Anaerocolumna chitinilytica: one gene and its partner. The main gene of each other region encodes a partner of the protein of the gene in region 2 in a complex. Links are inferred from orthologs where the notes say so. Each region holds a gene or a part of one and is shown on either strand. Other genes may lie near its edges. The genes, in order: tig and rpsG.

Region 1 (11,580 bases), 130 kb from region 2 along the record:
AAAGAATACACTAATTATTTCAGCCTGCAGCAATGCATATCCGAATTAACAGAAGAAGAATTCATTGAGGTTGAAACGGTCGGGCACAGTTCCCTGTATCAGATAACTCCCTCCGGTGAAGAAACCCTCTCCTTTTTTCAGCATATGATATCCCAACCCATTCAGGAAGAGATTCTTTACTTTTTGAAAGAAAATAAATACAGTTTAAGAGATGAGACCTCCACACTGTCCGAATATCATAAGGCCGGCAAGGAGGAATATACCGTTTCTCTTAGAGTTATGGAAAAGAAAAATCCCATAATCGATATTAATCTCTCTGTTCCTACCGAAGAAGATGCCGCTAAAATCTGCAATAACTGGCGGGCTCAAAGTCAGGAAATATACTCCTATGTTTTAAATCAGCTTTTAAACGGATAAAAAATGAAGAAGCTCTGTCACCATCTTAACATTATAGGAAATACAAAAGTATTACATATAATGTTAAGATGTGATGGAGCTTCTTCTTTAATCGATATTTTGCGCTGTTATATTATAACTTGGTTATTAATCCAATGGTTTACCGGTTACTGGCTTCGCTGCTTCATCCGTTTCAAAACCCAATGCTTCTTCTATACAATCCCAGATTTCTTCTCTTCCCTGTTTTGTCAGAGCCGAAAAAGGGAGTATCTTGGTTTCTTTCTTAGCTCCAAGTCCCGTTCTTAACAGCTTTATTTGTTTATCCTTTTGACTGCGATTAATCTTATCCAGCTTTGTTGCTATAATCACAGGCTCATAACCTTGATGGACTATCCAATCATACATCAGTTTATCGTTGGCGGAAGGTTCATGACGGATATCCAATAAAAGAAAAATTATCTTGAGCTGTTTCGTAGTTCTTAGATATTTCTCAATCATTTTTCCCCATTTAGCCTTCAACTCTTCTGATACCTTTGCATACCCATAACCCGGTAAATCCACGTAATACAGCATTTCATTGATATTATAGAAGTTTATTGTCTGCGTCTTTCCAGGCTGGGCGCTGGTTCTGGCATAAGCTTTACGATTCATCAGTCCGTTAATCAAAGATGACTTTCCCACATTGGATTTGCCTGCAAAAGCAATTTCAGGTTTATCATTCTCCGGAAGGGTACTGGTTATTCCGCAAACTGTCTCCAGATTTACACTCTTTATCTGCATGAAGTATCTCCTTTCAGTGTCTTACTTATGCAAAAGCAAATTTTAGTACTTCAGCCATGGAATCTACATATTCTAAATCTATACCTTCCAAAATTTCTGCTGATATTTCCTCTATATCTTTTTTATTCTTAAGAGGAACTAGCACCTGTTTCATATGGGCGGCTTTGGCTGCCAGGATTTTCTCTTTGAGCCCTCCGATTGGAAGTACTCTGCCCCTTAATGTAATCTCCCCGGTCATGGCAGTATCGGCTCTTACCGCTTTCTTTGTAATAGCTGATAACATCGCTGTTGCCATGGTAATTCCGGCTGAGGGTCCATCTTTTGGAACCGCTCCTTCCGGAATATGAATGTGAATATCATTTTTGTCAAAATAATCTTCGGTTATTCCATATTCACTGCTGACAGAGCGGATATAACTAATTCCAGCCCGGGCAGACTCTTTCATAACATCTCCCAATTGACCGGTGAGTTCAAATTTTCCTTTTCCGGGCATTACGTTGACTTCTATCTGAAGGGTATCACCACCAACACTGGTCCAGGCAAGGCCTCTTACGATTCCCACTTCATCCTTTTCATTGGCTAACTGGAAGGAATACCTTTCCTTTCCAAGAAATTTTTCCAGATTCTTTTCATTTACCCTGACCTTTGGAGCCTGGTTACTGACAATCTCTTTGGCAGCTTTTCTGCAGATAGCACCAAGTCTACGCTCCAGATTCCTGACGCCTGCTTCCTTAGTATAGCTGGCAATTACCTTTGCAAGGGCTTTATCTGATATTGCTAACTGTTTGGTAGTTAGACCATTTCGAAGAATTTGCTTTGGCAGAAGATGTTTTTTGGCAATGTGGAATTTTTCATTTTCCGTATAACTGCTGACTTCAATAATCTCCATTCTATCTAGTAAGGGTTTGGGTATACCCTGAAGAGAATTAGCAGTAGCAATAAATAAGACCTCCGATAAATCCACTGGCAGTTCTATATAATGGTCTACGAATTTCTTATTCTGTTCGGAGTCCAGTACCTCTAATAACGCAGCGGAAGTATCACCTTTATAGTCACTGCTGACCTTATCAATCTCATCCAGAAGCATAAGTGGATTCTTAACTCCGGCATTCTTTAAGCCGTTAATTATTCTACCAGGCATAGCTCCTACATAAGTTCTTCTGTGTCCTCTTATTTCTGCTTCGTCCCTGACTCCTCCAAGGCTGATTCTGACATACTCTTTGTTTAAAGCTTTGGCTACTGAATGGGCAATTGAAGTCTTACCGGTTCCCGGCGGTCCTACAAGACAAAGTATCGGACTTTCGCCCTTTTTTGTCAGTACTCTTACTGCAAGGAATTCCAGTATTCTTTCCTTTACCTTATCCAAGCCATAGTGCTCTTTCTCCAGAATATGCTCTGCATGTTTCATATCCTGTTTATCCTCACTGACCTTATCCCAAGGCAACGCAAGCAAAGTTTCGATATATCCTCTGAGAACTGCTCCTTCAGAAGAATTTCCGGCAACATTCTTAAAACGTTCAACTTCTTTGATGATTTTTTCTTTTATTTCCTTTGATGCTTCCAGTTTCTCGGCTGCTATGAGGTAATTATCCGCATCAGCACCGCTTCCGCCTTCCCCAAGCTCTTCACGAATTAGTTTTAACTGTTCTCTCAGAATGTATTCCTTCTGGTTTTTATCTACTTTTTCTTTTACTTTAAGCTGCAAGTCCTTCCGGATACGTATAATCTCAATTTCCTCTGTCAGAATTACCATCATTCTTTCATATCTGCTGACAGTATCTTCTGCCTCTAACAGACTCTGCTTATCTTCAAGACTAATGGGGAGATTTATAGCGATCTGATCCAATAAAACAGTTACTTCTGTAAGCTTATTTAAGGTCTTGGCAACCTCTTTTCCAATCTTGGGATTTTCATTTAAGTATACTTCCAGGACATCCTTTAATCCTCTAAGCATAGCTTTCTTTTCTGTCTCTTCCAGTTTTTCATTATTCTTTTCAAAAAGAGCTACTTCTCCCAAAAGAAATGGTTTTTCTTCAACGATGGAATCTAGTTTTGCTCTATCCGTACCGGTTACCAGTACTCGGATTACATTTCCCGGGAGCTTGATTATCTGTTTTACTAATGCTATGGTGCCAACTGAAAATAGATCATCCTGCCCCGGCACTTCCGTATCCGGATCTTTTTGCGTCAGCAAAAGTACCAATTGGTCATTTTCCATGGCATTCTCAATAGCCTCTATGGACATCTGGCGGTTCACATCAAAATGCAGCTGCATTCCCGGAAGTACAGCCATCCCCCGCAGAGCTACTATCGGCACTTTTTTGCTGTATTCACTCATTGTTACCTCCTTGCTTTCGTAAGATAAAAACTGCCTTAAAACCTCTGCGAGGTATTTTAAGGCAGTCCCTATAACAATCGAATCTATGCAATCTCATTGCTGTTCTTTTTGGATATTCGTTTTGATATTGCTTTTCTAGGTTGATTATCCTCCGTATTAATTAACATCGGCTGATTATTACCTTCTGCAGCTTCTTTTGTTATGATGCACTTTACTATTTGAGTATCTGTTGGGACTTTATACATGGAATCCATCATTACAGCTTCCATAATAGCACGCAGACCTCTGGCACCGGTTTTTCTCTCAAGAGAACGTTTTGCTATGGCACGGATGGCTGCTTCTTCGAATTCAAGTTCTACTCCATCCAGCTCGAACAGCTTTTTATATTGTTTAATAATTGCATTTTTAGGTTCTGTCAGAATACGAACCAGGGTTTCCTCATCCAGTGCATCTAAAGCCACACATACAGGAACACGTCCTACAAACTCAGGTATTAAACCGAATTTCACAAAATCCTGAGGCATTGCCTGGCGGAATAGTTCACCGACATTTTCCTTCGTCTTCTCAGAAATTGTGGCGTTAAAACCAATGGATTTCTGCCCGATTCTTGCTTCAATGATTTTTTCCAGACCATCAAAGGCACCACCACAGATAAATAGAATATTAGTAGTATCTATCTGTATAAATTCCTGATGGGGATGCTTTCTTCCACCCTGAGGCGGAACAGAAGCAACTGTTCCTTCCAATATTTTAAGTAAGGCCTGCTGAACACCTTCACCTGAAACATCTCTGGTAATAGAGGTATTTTCAGACTTTCTGGTGATTTTATCAATTTCATCTATATAGATAATACCATGTTCTGCTCTTTCGATATCAAATTCTGCTGCCTGAATCAGCTTCAGCAGAATATTCTCGACATCCTCACCAACATAACCAGCTTCTGTTAATGCCGTAGCATCTGCAATTGCAAAGGGTACATTTAAAAGCTTCGCAAGAGTTTGTGCAAGAAATGTTTTACCGGAACCGGTAGGTCCTACCATAAGAATATTGCTTTTTTGCAGCTCAACATCCAGGTCTCTTCCTGCCAGTACTCTCTTATAATGATTATAGACGGATACTGCAAGTACCTTTTTTGCTTCTTCCTGTCCAATTACATATTGGTCAAGGAAATTTTTAATCTCCAAAGGCTTTAATAAATTGATATCCGTATCATGTACTTTATCATCAAACTCTTCTTCTACGATTTCGGAGCAGATTTCAATACACTCGTCACATATATATACATTTCCAGGTCCTGCGATAAGTTTTCGCACCTGGTCCTGAGGTTTATTGCAAAAGGAACATCTTAACTGTTTTCTGTCATCGGTTCTGTTTGCCACTCTTTTTACCAACTCCCTTCATGCCTGATTCTTATCTGCTTACAATTACGTTATCAATCAAGCCGTAAGCTTTTGCCTCTTCCGCTGTCATGTAGTAATCTCTTTCCGTATCAATTTCAATAACTTCCAGAGGCTTTCCTGTGTTGGCTGCCAGGATTTCATTGAGTTTTTTCTTCGTCTTTAAGATATTCTCTGCTACGATTTTGATATCGGTAGCCTGGCCCTTGGCTCCGCCGGAGGGCTGATGAATCATAACTTCTGCATTAGGCATTGCAAATCTCTTGCCTTTTGCACCGCCAGCTAAAAGGAATGCTCCCATACTGGCTGCCATACCGATACAATAAGTAGATACATCACACTTAATATAATTCATAGTATCATATATCGCCATACCGGCAGTTACAGAACCACCAGGGCTGTTGATGTATAAATGAATGTCCTTTCCGGGATCTTCGGACTCAAGGAAAAGTAACTGGGCAACAATAACGCTTGCTGATACATCACTTACTTCCTCTCCCAAAAAGATAATTCTTTCTTTTAATAATCTGGAATAAATGTCGTAGGATCTTTCACCGCGGCTTGTCTGTTCAATGACATAAGGTACTAAACTCATAGTTCGCTCCTATCTGCGTGCTTTAGCACACTTTATTTTGCTGCTACGGCTGTCTCTCCAATCAGATCAACTGCTTTTTGAACAGCCATATCCATAATAATTTGTTCTTTTTCTTTTTCTCCGATTAATGCCTTTAACTTATCAGCTTCCATCTTATAATTCTCTGCCATGGTAGCTACTTCTTTTTCATAATCTTCATCGGCTATGGTAATACCTTCAGCCTTTACAACAGCTTCTAATACCAATCTTACCTGAATAGTCTTTAATGCCTGAGGACGCATCTGCTCTAATAACTGCTCTGCGTTGGTTCCTGTAAACTGGAAATACTGCTCGATAGTAAGTCCCTGGGATTGTACTCTCTGTGAAAAATCTTCTGCCATCTGTCTAACCTGTGTCTCGATCATAGCTTCAGGGATTTCCATTGTAGCATTCTCAACTACTTTATCAATAGCTGCATCTTCTGTTGCTCTCTTGGTATCTTTTTCTTTCTTTTCTTTTAATTTTGCCTCGATATCAGATTTGTATTCAGCTAAAGTATCGAATTCGGATACATCCTGTGCAAAATCGTCATCTGCTGCAGGTAATTCCTTTGCTTTGATTTCTTTTACGGTAACCTTAAATAAAGCAGGCTTTCCTGCAAGTTCTTTTGCATGATATTCTTCGGGGAAGGTTACATTAACTTCAACTTCTTCTCCGATGTTCTTACCGATTAACTGCTCCTCAAAAGTATCAATGAAGGAATGAGAACCGATAGTCAGGGAATAATCCTCTGCCTTACCGCCTTCAAAAGGAACGCCATCTACAAATCCTTCAAAATTAATTACTGTATCATCCTTATCCTGCACAGCTCTGTCTGTTACAGTGATAATTCTTGCATTCTGCTCTCTTACTTTATCAAGTTCTGCTGTAATATCCTCTTCGGTTACTTCAGCGGAAGGAACCTCTACTGCAATTCCTTTGTACTCGCCAAGTGTAACTTCAGGTTTTACTGCTACTTCTGCAGTAAAGATGAATGCCTTGCCTTTTTCAATCTGTGTTACTTCAATTTCAGGTCTTGAAACCAAAGTTAATCCGCACTCATCTGCTGCTTTTTCGTAAGCTTCAGGAATAATCAGATTAGCTGCGTCCTCATAGAAAACGTTTGCTCCATACATCTTCTCTATAAAAGCACGAGGTGCTTTACCTTTACGGAAGCCCTGGATGTTGAATTTTCCTTTATTTTTGGCATAAGCTTTCTCGATAGCTGCATCAAACTGTTCTGCTGCAGTCTCTACAGTAAGCTTAACCATATTCTTCTCTAACTTCTCTACCTGTAAACTCATTTAAAATTTCCTCCTTAAAATATGTGAAACTATAAACGCTATAACACGCAATTGTATAACTTCCCATTTTGACGTTTTGACATTAGTATATTATATCATAACCATTCTGTAAATACCATATTTTTTTAATTGTGCAAAATCGGCTTCAAATCGGTCATGAGATGGGTCCGAACGTATATTATTTTGCCGTGTGCCCTTTCTGTTTCAGTTTCTCAAGAACCAGATTAACATATTTCTCACAAATATCCAGTGTAGATGCTTCAACCATTACACGAAGCACTGGTTCTGTTCCGCTTTCTCTGACAAGGATACGGCCGTTGCTACCAAGTTCTCCGGTAACTTCTTCAATAATTTTTACTACATCAGTATCTTCTCTGGCTGTTTTTTTATCCTTTACCCGAACATTTTTTAGAACCTGGGGATATATCTGCACTTCTTTGATAAGTTCGGAAAGTTTCAGCTTTGTTTCCAGAATAACTTCCATTATTTTAAGGGAAGTCAGGATTCCATCTCCCGTAGTGGCGTGCTTGCTAAAGATAATATGTCCGGACTGTTCACCTCCGATGGAATGACCGTTTTCCATCATATTCTCATAAACATATTTATCTCCGACAGCTGTTTTCTCATATGCAATGCCTTTTTCCTCCAAGGCCTTATATAATCCCAGATTACTCATGATGGTGGTTACAACGGTGTTGTTATTTAGTTCATTCCTTTTCTTCATATAGACTGAGCAAATATAAAGAATCAAGTCACCATCTATAATATTACCTTTATCATCTACGGCTAAACATCTGTCCGCATCACCGTCATATGCAAAACCTACATCCAGATTATTCTCCAGCACGAACTTCTGTAGTGCTTCCATATGGGTGGAACCACAGCCTTCATTAATATTCGTTCCGTTTGGCTCGTTATTTATTACATAAGTTTTTGCTCCTAAAGCATCAAATACCACTTTCGCAAGACTGGAAGCTGAACCATTGGCACAATCCAGACCAACCTTCATATTTTTGAAAGAATTAGGCACCAGGGAAATAAGATAGCCGATGTAGCGGTTTCTTCCTATTACATAGTCCGTCGTTCTGCCGATATTCTCTTTTGTAGCGTAGGGAAGCTCTTCTCCTTTACCGTCTATGTAGTTCTCTATTAGTTCTTCCACTTCATTCTCTAACTTGTAACCGCTGCCATTAATCACTTTTATACCATTATCGTAATAAGGATTATGACTGGCCGAAATCATAATTCCACAGTCAAAGTCTTCGCTTCTTACCGCATAGGATATGCTGGGTGTACTGGTTACATGCAGCAAATATACATCTGCGCCGCTGGCTGTCAGACCTGCTACCAAAGAATATTCAAACATATAACTGGAACGCCTGGTATCTTTTCCGATTACAACTCTAGCCCTGTGCTCTTTGCTAAAATAATGTCCAAGAAATCTTCCTACCTTATATGCGTGTTCCACTGTTAAATCAACATTTGCTTCTCCTCTGAATCCGTCTGTACCAAAATATTTGCCCATAAATATACCTGTAACTGGCTATCCATCTGCCGGTTATCCTTTCTTTCTATTATTCTTTCTATGTACTTTTATTGGTAAGCCCGCAATCTATTAAGAATGCTGACTGGTATAAGCGTGGTTTATTGCAGTTCAAAAACGATTGTAACATAAGCAACTTATGAGTGCAACCCATTAAAGCCTTTATTCCAATATATGTGAATGCATTTGTCCCGGTTCTTTGCAGGAAAAAACGTATAGAAATAAAAAAACATCATCTTATATTTATGACTGGCCGCTTACAGAAAGGGGTTGGTCATATATATTAGATGATGTTTTATACGCCAGTCATATGGCAGCTATAAGGCATCTGTCTTATAGTTTAAGCTGACGTTACGTCTTTTATTTCAAAAAATTAAAAAGAACTGGACTGACCAGACATGGATTCTTCCTGTCTCTTGATCATACGTCTAACCATTTCTCCGCCTACAGAACCGTTCTGAGCGCTTGTTAAATCTCCGTTGTAACCTTGTTTTAAAGGTACTCCAATTTCAGAAGCAACCTCCATTTTAAATCTGTCAAGTGCTTCTCTAGCCTGAGGAACTTCTGTTCTGTTTGATCCGCTATTGTTACTTGCCATAAATTTCACCTCCGAAGAATTGTTTAATATTCAGGAATCTTTGTTCCTGTTTTGCCGACAACCGACTCTATTGAATCAGTTATCGTAATATTATTGTTATCAATATTTCAAAAATTATTATGGTAAGTTATGGTATGGAGATTTTTTTTGATTCTTTTTTTTCATCTTGTTTTTGTTTGACCGTTCAGTCTGCCCTAGAATATTTGACTTAGTTTAACTTCTTGGTATAACAGTTGTTTTCTGATTAGTTTAATTGTTTGCTTTAACAACTTAATTTCCGCTTCGTTTACTGCTTCGTTTAACTGCTTGATTTAGTCATACTTAATGTCCAAATATGCGCATATACTATAGAAATCACAACGAATGGTAGCTTCTCATGGAACATATTTTATTATTGATTAAAAGTCTGAACCGCCTGCTATGGAACGGTCCAATGCTGTATCTCCTGATTGCAACCCATCTTTTTTTGACCTTTCGCCTGAAATTTATTCAAAAAAAGATCTTTAAAGGAATACGCCTGTCAACGAAGTCCTCGGAGGATACCAAGGGGCAGACCAGCAGTTTCGCCGCTCTTACAACCACCCTTGCTGCTACCTTAGGTATTGGAAATATCGTTGGTGTTTCCACCGCTGTTGCCATGGGAGGTCCTGGTGCAATCCTTTGGCTTTGGATTACCGGTATTCTTGGTATGGCAACAACCTACGGTGAATGTTATCTTGGTATCCGTTACCGCACCCTTGCAAAGGATGGCACCTACTCCGGCGGTCCCATGTACGTTCTGGAACATGGGCTTAAATCGAAGCCAATGGCAGTTGTATATGCCCTTTTAACCCTCTGTGCCTCATATGGTGTAGGATGCTCAACACAGTCCAACTCCATCACCAATGTTACCTCTTCCCTTTGGGGTTTCTCCCCTTATGTCATAGGAATTATTGCTGCCGTCCTCACCGGTCTTGTGATTCTCGGCGGTATTGAATCCATCGGAAACCTATGCAAAAAGCTGGTTCCGGCCATGGGATTCTTTTACATAGCGGCTTGTATGGTTCTGGTAGTGATGAATTATGAGTATATTCTTCCTGCTATATCCCTGATATGCCGTTCCGCTTTTCTGCCCAGTGCTATGGTCGGGGGATTTGTCGGAAGTACCATAAAAACAGCTGCCAGGTATGGAGTCGCCAGGGGACTCTTTACCAATGAAGCCGGCATTGGTACTGCTGCCATAGCTGCTGCCAGCGCAAAAACGGATAATCCTCATACCCAGGCCCTTGTATCCATGAGCGCTACCTTTTGGGATACTGTAGTTATGTGCGGAATTACCGGAATAGTAATTGTTTCAAATATCCTTAAGAACCCTGCTTCTGTAAAAGATATTCCTGCCTCCGACCTAACCACCGCCGCTTTCATGCAGCTTCCTTACGGACAATATATTCTGGGATTTGCCATCGTTGCATTTGCCATGGCTACTCTCATAGGCTGGTCCTATTTCGGTGAAAGAGCCGTCGTTTACCTTTTCGGTAGAGATGGTATTGCAACCTATAAATTATTCTATATTCTTATGATATTCGGCGGTGCTGTTTTATCCCTGGATTTCGTCTGGGAACTTTCCGACCTGATCAATGCCCTGATGATACTGCCAAACGTCCTAACCCTTTGGATACTGCGAAAGGAAATTAAAGGTACTGAATAGTCTTTCCTATCTTCTCTGCTGTTTCGTAATTTGCAAGAAAACGAATAATTTCAAGCGAGAAATCTATAGCAGTTCCCATTCCTTTTCCGGTAATAATATTTCCATCTGTAACCGCTCGCGCAGCCGTAGCTTTTGCTCCCAGCAGTTTATCCTCGTAGCCCGGAAAGCAGGTTACTTCCTTCCCTTTTAGTAATCCATTCTCCCCCAGAATACTGGGTGCTGCACATATGGCTGCCAGAGCCTTGTCCTCCCTTTTGAACTTCTTCAGAAGCTCAATAAGTTCATTATGAGCTGCCAGATTCTTAGTTCCCGGCATACCGCCCGGAAGCACTAACAGTTCTGCATCTGCGTAATCGTAGTCTTCAAACAACCCGTCGGCTTCCACTTTAATACCGTGGGAGCCGGCTACCATTAATTCTCCGGTTATTGAAACTGTGGTAATCTTAATCTCTGCACGGCGTAATAAATCAACCACTGTCAGTCCTTCAATTTCTTCAAATCCGTCTGCTAAAAATAAATAAACCATAAAATATCCTCTCTTTCCTTTCAAATTCTATTATCTATACGTTAATTTTATTATCTCTATTAACAATCTTCTACTGAGTCTTATTATACCAGAAATTAGCCGAAAGAAAACATTTCTTTATAGCACTAAATGAAAACTACAAAGCATTATATGGCTATTACTGCGAATTTTTTCTGAATATAATATGGAAGAAAGTTCAAAGTTCAAGTTGAGCAGAACAAAAGTAAGATAGAAAAGTGAAATAAAATGTGCATTAGAAAGGGCGGATTATTCGTATGAAAATTGTAATATTAGCAGGTGGGCTCAGCCCTGAAAGAGATGTATCCTTATCCTCCGGCAGTTTAATTGCCAACGCTTTAATGGCTTCAGGCCATGCCGTGGTATTAGCAGATGTTTAT
Region 2 (11,501 bases):
AAGAAAGATGCGAAATAAAACAGGCACAGATAGGGAATTCTACCCGATGAGCTGTTAGAATTTTAGGAGCCTGACGAGATAAAGGAATTGTGGAATAAACAACAAATATAATTATCGGTAGATGTTCCCAAAGCTTTATTATGGGAACATTTTTTTGAATAAAATCCCTCGGACAAGCAATCCTTTGAATGGGTGTTAAAACTTTATTTCATTCATCATATAGGTACTTACCGCTAAATTTAAAGGAAAACCCTTGACACCATGGATTATTTAAAGTATAATCTAAAAGCGCGATTTTATATTGCGTCAGTATTTATGTTTATTTTAAGTAAAATGTAAAGCGGCTCACGGAATAAATTCAGGAAATTTATTCATTTCAAACAAAAACCAGGAGGTGAAAATTAATGCCTACATTTAATCAATTAGTTAGAAAAGGTAGAAAGACGGTTGAGAAGAAATCAACTTCTCCTGCTCTTCAAAAAGGATTTAACTCCTTAAATAAGAGATCTACTGATGTGTCCTCACCCCAGAAGAGAGGTGTTTGTACAGCAGTTAGAACAGCAACTCCTAAGAAGCCTAACTCAGCTCTTAGAAAAATCGCCAGAGTTCGTCTTTCTAACGGAATCGAAGTAACTAGCTATATCCCCGGAGAAGGCCACAACCTTCAGGAGCATAGTGTTGTTCTGATCAGAGGTGGAAGGGTTAAGGATTTACCCGGTACTCGTTACCACATCGTCAGAGGTACACTTGATACAGCAGGTGTTGCTAAGAGAAGACAGGCTCGTTCCAAGTATGGAGCTAAGAGACCTAAAGCAGGTAAATAATTAAGTTTTTCGCTAATCATTAAGTGCCGGATTAATTTTTATTTCAGATTGGGATAAAATAAGGGAGCCGCGTTTTATCACCGCAGAGGAAAAAACATTTTGTTTCATCAACGGAATAGATTTGAAAGATAAGTTAAACTGTGCGCGAACACAAAATGGTATAAGAGATTTCTTATGCTGCCCGGTTAACCGGGGAATGTGAGTACCGATGATTTAAGGGAACTTATAAAAGACAATTCGGGAAAATCCTGTTTTGTCAGTCCGGAATAGATTTTTCTTCGGGCAATAAGGATTATTAAGGAGGGAAGAAACGTGCCACGTAAAGGACATATACAGAAAAGAGATGTATTGGCAGATCCTATTTACAAGAGTAAGACTGTAACCAAGCTTATCAATAACATTATGTTAGATGGTAAGAGAGGAACTGCACAGAAGATTGTGTACGGAGCCTTTGAAAGAGTAGCTGAGAAGACAGGTAAAGAAGCTACTGAAGTTTTCGAAGATGCTATGAATAACATCATGCCGGTTCTTGAAGTAAAAGCAAGACGTATCGGTGGTGCTACCTATCAGGTACCAATCGAAGTAAGACCTGACAGAAGACAGGCTTTAGCGCTTCGTTGGTTAACACTCTACTCACGTAAAAGAGGAGAGAAGACCATGGAAGAGAAGTTAGCTAATGAGATTTTAGATGCTTCTAATAACACAGGTTCTGCTGTTAAGAAGAAAGAAGATATGCATAAGATGGCTGACGCTAATAAGGCATTTGCACATTATCGCTGGTAATTTTATGAGTAGGTCTTGTTTCATTACAAGACTTATGTAGCTATAGAGCAGATTGGCTGTAAAGCATCAGCTGATACGGCCGACTGCAAAATAAATAGACTGTGGTGATTTCATCACAGATGACTATAAAGATAAGGAGGAATTTCCTTGGCTGGAAGAGAATACCCGTTAGAAAGAACCAGAAACATCGGTATCATGGCACATATTGATGCCGGTAAGACTACACTTACAGAGCGTATCTTATATTATACCGGAGTTAATTATAAAATCGGTGATACTCATGAAGGAACTGCTACCATGGACTGGATGGAGCAGGAACAGGAAAGAGGTATCACAATTACTTCTGCTGCTACAACCTGTCATTGGACACAGGAACTTGAGCATCAGCCCTTACCTGGAGCCCTTGCCCATCGTATCAATATCATTGATACACCGGGACACGTTGACTTTACAGTAGAAGTTGAGCGTTCCTTACGCGTACTCGATAGTGCCGTTGGCGTATTTTGCGCTAAAGGCGGTGTTGAGCCTCAGTCTGAAACTGTATGGCGTCAGGCTGACAAGTATCACGTACCCAGAATGGCTTTCGTTAATAAGATGGACATCTCCGGTGCTGACTTCTACAATGTAATCAGCATGATCAAATCAAGACTTGGTAAGAATCCTGTAGCTATCCAGTTACCTATTGGTAAAGAGGATGAGTTTAAAGGTATTATCGACTTATTTGAAATGAAAGCTTATTTCTATAATGATGATAAAGGTGATGATATCAGCATCACTGAAATACCTGCAGATTTACTTGAGCAGGCAGAAACTTACAGAGCAGCTATGATCGAATCCATTTGCGAGACTGATGATGAGTTGCTTGAGAAGTTCTTAGAAGGTGAAGAACCTTCAACCGTTGAATTAAAGAAAGCTCTTAGAAATGCAACCATTGCAACTACCATTATTCCTGTAACTTGCGGTTCCGCATACAGAAATAAAGGTGTTCAGAAGTTACTGGATGCCGTTATCGAATACCTTCCTGCTCCTACCGATATCCCTGATATCAAAGGTGTGGATGAAGACGGTAACGAAGTACACAGAAAATCTTCTGATGAAGAGCCTTTTGCAGCTCTTGCATTTAAGATTATGGCCGATCCTTTCGTAGGTAAGCTTGCATTCTTCCGTGTTTACTCCGGTACATTAAATTCCGGTTCCTACGTTCTTAACTCAACAAAGAACAAGAAAGAACGTGTTGGCCGTATCTTACAGATGCATGCTAACAAGAGAGAAGACCTGGAGAAAGTATATTCAGGAGATATTGCAGCAGCAGTTGGTTTAAAGAGCACCACAACAGGTGACACTATCTGTGATGAAAAATTCCCTGTAATTCTTGAATCCATGGAATTCCCTGAACCTGTTATCGAGGTTTCTATCGAGCCTAAGACAAAAGCAGGTCAGGATAAGATGGGTGAATCTTTAGCGAAATTAGCAGAAGAAGATCCTACCTTCAGAACTTACACCAATGAAGAAACCGGACAGACAATTATTGCCGGTATGGGTGAGCTCCATCTTGAAATTATCGTAGACAGACTTCTGCGTGAATTTAAGGTAGAGGCTAATGTAGGTGCTCCTCAGGTTGCTTACAAAGAAACCTTTACAAAATCTGTTGAAGTTGACTCTAAATATGCTAAGCAGTCCGGTGGACGTGGACAGTACGGTCACTGTAAAGTTCGCTTTGAGCCTATGGATGCTAATGCAGAAAAGACTTTTGAATTCGTATCAAGCGTTGTAGGTGGAGCTATTCCGAAGGAATACATCCCTGCAGTAGGTGCCGGTATCGAAGAAGCTTCCAAAGCCGGAATCCTTGGCGGATATCCCGTACTTGGTATTAAAGCTACTGTATACGATGGTTCCTACCATGAAGTTGACTCCAACGAAATGGCATTTAAGATTGCCGGTTCCATGGCATTTAAAGATGCGATGCAAAAAGCAGGCGCTGTTTTATTAGAGCCTATCATGAGAGTAGAAGTAACAGTTCCCGAGGAATATATGGGTGATGTTATCGGAGATATCAGCTCACGCCGCGGACGTATCGAAGGCTCTGAAGATATCAATGGTACAAAGCTTATCAGAGGTTTTGTTCCCCTCTCAGAAATGTTTGGATATTCCACTTCCCTTCGTTCCAGAACACAGGGCCGTGGTGCTTATTCCATGTTCTTCTCCAACTACGATCCCGTTCCTAAGAACGTACAGGAAAAGGTACTTGCAGCAAAGAGTAAGAACTAGTCCACAAATATAAGTGGAATCGTTAATAATGCTTGAAAATATTTCTAATCTGAAATATAATAAAGCATATAAGCTAAAAATCAAATGTCCGCAGGTAGGCTTCTGCCTTACCTGCCGGCAATTAAAGTATGTGCACAAAGATGCATTTATTTAAAGGAGGACGTTAAAAAAATGGCTAAAGCTAAGTTTGAAAGAAACAAACCCCATTGTAATATTGGTACCATCGGACATGTTGACCATGGTAAGACTACTTTAACAGCTGCTATCACAAAGACTCTTCACGAGAGATTAGGTACTGGTCAGGCAGTAGCATTTGATCAGATCGATAAAGCTCCCGAAGAAAGAGAAAGAGGTATCACAATCTCTACAGCTCACGTTGAGTATGAGTCAAAAGCAAGACACTATGCTCACGTTGACTGCCCTGGACATGCCGATTATGTAAAGAACATGATCACTGGTGCTGCTCAGATGGATGGTGCTATTCTTGTAGTTGCTGCTACTGATGGTGTTATGGCTCAGACAAAAGAGCACATTCTTTTATCCCGTCAGGTAGGTGTTCCTTACATCGTAGTATTCATGAACAAGTGTGATATGGTTGATGATCCTGAATTACTTGAATTAGTAGAGATGGAAATCAGAGAATTATTAAGCGAGTATGAATTCCCTGGCGATGACACCCCTATTATTCAGGGTTCTGCTTTAAAAGCTCTTGAAGATCCTGCAGGTCCTTGGGGCGATAAGATTATTGAATTATTTGACGCAGTTGACAGCTGGATTCCCGATCCTCAGAGAGAAACAGACAAGCCTTTCTTAATGCCTGTTGAAGATGTTTTCTCTATTACAGGACGTGGTACTGTTGCTACAGGACGTGTTGAGCGTGGTGTTCTTCATGTATCTGAAGAAGTTGAAATCGTTGGTATCAAAGAAGAAACACGTAAAGTTGTTGTTACTGGTATCGAAATGTTCAGAAAACTTCTTGATGAGGCTCAGGCTGGTGATAATATCGGTGCACTTCTTCGTGGTGTTCAGAGAAACGAAATCGAAAGAGGACAGGTTCTTTGCAAACCCGGCTCAATCAAATGCCACAAGAAATTCACAGCTCAGGTTTACGTATTAACAAAAGATGAAGGTGGACGTCATACTCCTTTCTTCAACAACTACAGACCTCAGTTCTATTTCAGAACAACAGACGTTACAGGCGTTTGCAACCTTCCTGAAGGTGTAGAAATGTGTATGCCTGGCGATAATATCGAAATGACTATCGAATTAATCCATCCTATCGCTATGGAGCAAGGTTTAGGCTTCGCTATCCGTGAAGGTGGACGTACAGTAGGTTCCGGTAAAGTTGCTACTATCATTGCTTAATCAATATTAATAAAATATTAAAAGCCGCAATCCCTTGATTTTTGAGGGACTGCGGCTTTTCTTTTATGTAAAATAAGTAATAAAGATAATAGAACCAGAGCGTTTAGTTTTTATAATTAAATCGCACTGGTTCTATTTCGGTTCTATAAATTATTCTTTGTATAGAATTTAAATTAACTTATACATTATTCAATTGAACAGGAGGTGAAAATGTGAAAAGAATCAGTATAAAAGTTATGTTTAAAGTATTACAGACATGTATTATCGTGGCTTATAACATGTAAAAAGTATTAGCAACAGACGGCGGGCAGTAGGCGCTATTATTAAAAGGAATTGAAAATAATAATAAGATTCTCAATGTAAAAGTCAATGAAATAATGACGGAGAATATTACAAAAAGTAGATAAATACAATTAGTTTGTGGCTATCGTCATTTGTTCTTTGTTTAAAAAGGATTCAATTTGTAAAATTACCCATTAAGTGATATATTAAAAAGACATACTTTATCAATTATGATAAAAATAAATAAGAAGAGTAATGCGTTTCCAATTATATTATGAAATAAATTGTGTAAAGTAGTAGTTATAGTCAAATTTGAATTTGTATCATATTTTATGGGGAGGTTTATATGAAAACAATTATTACAATTCAACACACTCAATCAATTCATCATACTAACGGTATGATTGGCTCTTGGACAGATTGGGATTTATCTGAATTGGGTAAACAGCAAGCAGAGAACATTGGTAAGAAGATTTCTATAGAATTACAAGGAAGAAACATTGCTATGTATTCTTCTGACTTGGCAAGAGCAAAGCAAACAGCCGAAATTGTGGGAAAACATTTAGATGTTGTCCCGTCTTTTGAGATGGCATTAAGGGAACGTAATCTCGGAAAGTGTGTAGGGAAATCTGTACAATGGCTTAAAGATAACATTGAATGTCAAGAAAAAACGATTGATGATAGAATGTTTTCAGATGCAGAAAGTCGTAGAGATGAGTGGAATAGATTACTTCCACTTTTTGGGCATATAATTTCAAGCAAAGATGAAAACATTATTATTGTATCACATGGAGATTTATTGAGTGTTTTTAATGCGATGTGGCTTGGATTAGGAGTTGAAACACTTAATCAGTTTGAATTATTTGGTTTAGCAGGCGGAGTGAGCTATATGTTCCAAAATAATGAAGGAAAACGCTTTATAAAGAGATTAAGCGATATGTCATATATAGCATAATGACAAACTCCAATTTGCCAACCATTAGTAAAGTCCAATAATTATCCGGTAAAGTTGTTACTATCATTGTTTATTAGCTTTGTAAAAATACCCCACAACCCTTTTGAACCCACCTCCATTCGTTAGAATTTGATATGTCCCTCCTTTACTGGATAAAACCAGCAAAGGGGGTATCTTTTGTCAATGCTGCGGATTTTTATTGTTTCATACTATTCGCATATTCAATAAAGTCAGGAATATCAAGAGGCCTATTAAAATAATAACCTTGTAACTGATCACATTTCTCTTCTATTAATTTATTTACCTGTTCTAAGGTTTCTACCCCTTCTGCAACTGTTTTAAGATTCAAAGTTTTGGCAATGGCTATGATATTTGCAGTCAAATTAGTAGTATTCGGCTTTGCAAAGTCATCGATGAAGGATTTATCTATTTTGATATAGTCAAGAGGTAAGCGTGTTAGATAACTGAGGGAGGAAAAGCCTGTTCCGAAATCATCCAGGGAAATTCCTATACCCATACTTTTGATCTCATTTAGTACTTCGATTGCCTTATCAATATCCTGCAGAAGAATGCTTTCTGTTATCTCAATTACAAGATTAATGCGTTGTAAAGCATTATTCTGATACATATCTTTTATTTTATAGAGTAGACTGTTATCTTCTAATTGCTTAGATGAGACATTGATAGACAATTTAATATCAATATCCTGTTCTTTTAACAGTTTATCGATTCGAAAGATTTCATCTACAATCCAATTACCTATGGGGATAATCATACCATTACTTTCGGATACTGGTATAAACTTATCAGGAGTATAGATTTTTCCATCCAGTGTTCTCCAACGTATTAAAGCCTCCGCGCCGGTAATAACATATTTGCCGTCCTGAGAACTAACCTGAGGCTGTAGGTATAAACGGAACTCTTTCTTGTCAAGAGCTGACTTTAATTGTGTTTGCATATCAAGTGTATCGTGATTTTTTTTATCTATTTCCTCTGAAAAGAAAGCATATCGGTTTTTGCCGGCTTCCTTTGCTGCATACATGGCAGCATCGGCTCTTCTTACAAGTTCATCTATATTATAGCTATTTTTATGAGCTATCGTGATTCCAATGCTTATACCCAGAATAATCTGCCGTTCCAGTATAAGAAAAGGAGTTTCCATCATTTCAATAAAACTTTGTGCTACTTTTACAGCGTCAATCGAATCACTAATTGTCTCAATTAATATAACAAATTCATCACCGCCGAACCGGTAAACAGAGCAGTTATTACCAAGGTTAAGCTGAAGTCTCATGGAAACCTCTTTTAACAGAACATCTCCTGCCGTATGGCCCAGTGAATCATTGATTAACTTAAATCCGTCCAAATCCATAAGCAATAATGCAAAACCTGTCTGTTTGTCAGGAATCTCAATACGTTCACGGAGTTTTTCATAGAAGTAATTTTTATTGGCTAACCCGGTAAGTTCATCATAGTATGCCAGATTGTGCAGAGCTTCTTCTGTTTCTTTTAACTGACTGATATCTGTCGAGATCGATATATAATTCTGCACGGATCCGTCAGAATTATGTAAAGCGGTTACTGATTTCCATTCCGGATACACGTTTCCGTTTTTGCTTCGGTTCCAGACTTCGCCGTTCCAATAGCCGTTGGCAATCAAACTATCCCACATGTTTTTATAAAATAATAAATCATGCTTGCCGGATTTGAATATCCGGGGATTTTTACCTAAGAGCTCCTGATCTGTATAACCGGACATTTTTTGAAAGGATTTATTTGTCTTTACAATGACACCATTGGTATCCGTAATTAGTACACCCTCTAATGCAGAGTCAATAATTCGGTCGGATAAGATAAGATCATTATTAAGGACTTTTAGATTATTAATATACTTTTGTATTTCTGTTATGTTGTGTAATATTATCAATTTCCCAATCAGAAATTGGTCTTTATCCAGGATCGGTGTTTGCTCGGCGTTATAGTATAAGGTTTTATCTTTAAAATGAAAAGTTATGCTGCTGGCATTCTCGCTGACGGTGTTAAGTGGTAGAAGTGCAGGAAATAACTTATATAGTTCCTGGAGCTTCAGCCCGGTAAAGTTCGTACTTGCTACGGAATACGAAAGGGTTGATAAATTATTATTGTTTAAGACAAAATCAATTGCAGCAGGATTCATGTCAATTATCGTATCATTTGCGTCTAATATAATGGTAACATCACTGATATTTTCCAAAAATAAATTTTTCGCTTTCGGAACCAAAGCTGTCCTGGGAAACCGAAAGATTCCCCAATACATCACAATAATGGTGAAAAGTATACATAATGAGGTTAAATCAATAAAGGTTGAACCGAAAGTTAGGCTTAAAACCAGAAAGTTCATAAGAAAGCCCAGGAAAGAACCAATACATATAAACAGATTCTGACGCTTATACATCTGCGGGGAATGAATTGTTCGAATCAAAAACATAATACATACAAGGAGGATAACAATATAGGAATAATAAGTATGAATACGAAAACCGGCATTTACATGATATGTATAGGATGGAATATGATCTATATACTCAATTTTGGGGTTTGATATAAATTTATACGGGAATCTGTTTGTTAATAACGACAGGAGGGAACATACCGGTATAATAAAAAAGGCTAATTTGAAGAGGAGGGATTTATACTTCGCATTGTGATATTCAACTGCAAATGCCATGCAGATCGGTGGTATAAAAATTGCACTGATAAGTTTGTACTTCTGAAAAAGAAGAGCAAGGTCAGCAGACATAATAAAATAACTTAGAGTCTCCATAGCAATCCAAAAAGAAAGTATAAGATCTCCAATAAACAGATACTTCGCAAGTTTGACTGCTTTCACTCTATAAAGTAAAAACAAAAGTATAAATGAAATAAGTAAGCCAATAAAATAGATTGATCCGTAAATTGATCCGTACATTTCAGTTATTCCTCCAAGAAGGTTTATCTTTAGTAAGGCTGTATATTAAGGCTTTCATGCTATTTATATCATACATTACGAAGAGGCTTAACACAATGTAAATTAGTAACAAGCTTTGTACAGGAAAGTCTTTCATATTAAATAAAAACTGCGCTATAACTGAGTTTAAGAGGTGTTAGATATTGGCATTTACATTTTGCCACGTAGTATGTTATAATTTCCAAATAAAAATTGGTCTTTTTAATTTGCGTTGTCTTTCAGACTGTTTGAAAGTAGAAATCCGGCAGTCAGCAGAACGGCAGCAAGGAGGAGTAAGATGGCGATTGCAGTTAGTAAGCTTTACCGGAATTGTGCATCACTTTATCAGATGCAGCTTCTTGCAGGACATAAGGGCTTAGGTAATTTGGTAGAGTGGGTGCATATTGTAGAAGACCAGGAGGTTTCCTCCTTTTTACATGGCCATGAGCTGATATTTATTGCAGGATATATGTGCCATAATAATGAATGGCTCTTAAATTTTACCAAGGAGCTTTATAAGAGTGATACAAGCGCCTTTGTAATAAATCTTGGGCCGTATATAAAAAGTGTACCAAAGGAGGTAGTTGACTTTTGCAATGAAGTTGACATGCCTCTTTTTACTATTCCCTGGAAGATAAGACTGGTAGATGTAACAAGGGATTTTTGTACCCGCATTATGCATAATGAAAGTGTAGAAGCCAGTGTAGCCTCTACACTAAAAGATATTATTTTCAAAGTGGGAGATCCGGAGACACAGATACAGCACATGGAACGTAATGGTTACAAGCGTGATTGTCACTTGTGTTTTGTAAATATTTCTCTTAATAATGAAGACGTGAACTATAGCACCGAGAATATGGAGAAATTGAAACTTTTTGTGGAACAGATAGCCAGAACCAGCCAGCGGATGTTCATCTCCTTTACCTATCAGTCCAATCTTATAGTAGTCTTATCAGAAAGTGATATGTATAATGTCCGTAAGTTTGTGGATGATTTGGTAAGTCTTATACGAAAAAAGACGGATAAATTCACTGTAAACATTGGAGTAAGCTCCATCATGCAGGGATTTTTGAACCAGGATATTAACTTTGAAAATGCTGTTTCGTCTAATGAAATGGCACAAAAGCGTAAAGTAAGAACTGCTTATTATGATGAGCTGGATATCTACAAGGTACTTCTGGCAGTAAAAGATAAGAAGATACTAAGGAATTTTTATCAGGAAGTCTTTGGCAAGCTTGAACAGTATGATATGGAAAACGGAAGTGATTTAATGGGTTTTCTGCATGCATATCTGGAGAATAACGGCAGTCCAAGACTGGTATCCGAAGAACAGTTCATCCATCGCAACACCGTCAACAACCAGATAAAGAAAATCGAGAAAATTACTGGGTACAACATATTGAATCTGGAGGAGAAGGTGCGCTTTAGTATTGGCTTTATGATACAGGACATAATATGAAATGTGCGTAGAAAAGTCAGTCTTTCTAGGTAGGACGGCAATTTACCCAAAGCAGAAAGACTCATGCGCTGGTGCCAAGGCGCATTCGTTCTTTCTGCTTTGGGTAAAATGCCTGTATACATATTAAACAGGGCTTTTAATGCTCAAATCATAATATGAATAGGGGGAGAAAAGTCAGTCTTTCTAGATGGGACGGCAAATTTGACCAAAGCAGAAAAACTCATGTGCTTATTTTAAGCGCCTTTGCTGGTGTCCAAGGTTCATTCGTTCTTTCTGCTTTGGAGAAATTGCATGTATACATATTGAAGTAGAGATTTAATGCTCATATATTATGATTAACCTGGCAAAAGGGGCATTTTAAATCTTCAAAAGTGGACAGAACATGAATGTTTCCAAATTTTATATTCCTTTAAAAATGGTGGATTATCGAAAATCCTTATTTTCATATTTCTTATCTGCAATTAAAAAAGACATATCGCCTATTTTGCCAAGACGATTTAAAATTGATACCATTTTATCGGGCGTATCCATAATATGAGTATCAAAAGCCCTATTTCAGTGTGTTTCAGGCAATTAGTACAATGCAGAAAGAACGAATGC

What was found.
Region 1: the proteins of rpsG (region 2) and tig are in contact, whole or in part, in a crystal structure (PDB 3GTY), measured with the Thermotoga maritima proteins. The link is inferred for Anaerocolumna chitinilytica from one-to-one orthologs. Residues at the interface, in WP_004081843.1 of Thermotoga maritima: Lys34, Lys52, Lys55, Glu59, Arg62, Gln63, Glu66, Asn67, Lys69, Val71, Arg95, Ala109, Lys110, Lys111, Gly112, Arg113, Pro114, Glu117, Glu121, Ile124, Ala125, Tyr127, Asn128, Asn129, Thr130, Gly131, Lys135, Asp139, Arg142, Met143; in WP_004081061.1 of Thermotoga maritima: Glu122, Val124, Val129, Leu130, Tyr133, Glu188, Gly259, Ile262, Tyr263, Glu266, Ser270, Glu273, Gln274, Glu277, Arg308, Gln311, Ile312, Ser315, Tyr316, Glu325, Arg329, Arg336, Leu363, Phe366, Trp367, Arg373, Leu377, Arg381, Leu384, Glu387.

What each region holds. Positions count from the first base shown.
Region 1 is NZ_AP023368.1:529,013-540,592, reverse strand. Bases 4,684-7,492 are described here. They hold tig (trigger factor), read right to left. Parts: upstream 6,829-7,492; coding sequence 5,539-6,828; downstream 4,684-5,538. Other genes in these bases: glmM (phosphoglucosamine mutase), read right to left, coding at 7,007-7,492; clpP (ATP-dependent Clp endopeptidase proteolytic subunit ClpP), read right to left, coding at 4,925-5,506; clpX (ATP-dependent Clp protease ATP-binding subunit ClpX), read right to left, coding at 4,684-4,893. Outside these bases: bsdcttw_RS02495 (DUF4364 family protein), read left to right, coding at 1-417; yihA (ribosome biogenesis GTP-binding protein YihA/YsxC), read right to left, coding at 544-1,176; lon (endopeptidase La), read right to left, coding at 1,202-3,514; more of clpX, read right to left, coding at 3,598-4,683; more of glmM, read right to left, coding at 7,493-8,353; bsdcttw_RS02460 (alpha/beta-type small acid-soluble spore protein), read right to left, coding at 8,745-8,969; bsdcttw_RS02455 (alanine/glycine:cation symporter family protein), read left to right, coding at 9,346-10,656; bsdcttw_RS02450 (DJ-1 family glyoxalase III), read right to left, coding at 10,640-11,182; bsdcttw_RS02445 (D-alanine--D-alanine ligase family protein), read left to right, coding at 11,458-11,580. UniProt on the Bacillus subtilis protein: Involved in protein export. Acts as a chaperone by maintaining the newly synthesized protein in an open conformation. Functions as a peptidyl-prolyl cis-trans isomerase.
Region 2 is NZ_AP023368.1:399,141-410,641, forward strand. What follows is about bases 142-2,871. They hold rpsG (30S ribosomal protein S7), read left to right. Parts: upstream 142-1,136; coding sequence 1,137-1,607; downstream 1,608-2,871. Other genes in these bases: rpsL (30S ribosomal protein S12), read left to right, coding at 405-824; fusA (elongation factor G), read left to right, coding at 1,755-2,871. Outside these bases: bsdcttw_RS01795 (hypothetical protein), read left to right, coding at 1-18; more of fusA, read left to right, coding at 2,872-3,875; tuf (elongation factor Tu), read left to right, coding at 4,047-5,240; bsdcttw_RS01820 (histidine phosphatase family protein), read left to right, coding at 5,869-6,477; bsdcttw_RS01825 (EAL domain-containing protein), read right to left, coding at 6,674-9,424; bsdcttw_RS01830 (PucR family transcriptional regulator), read left to right, coding at 9,741-10,901.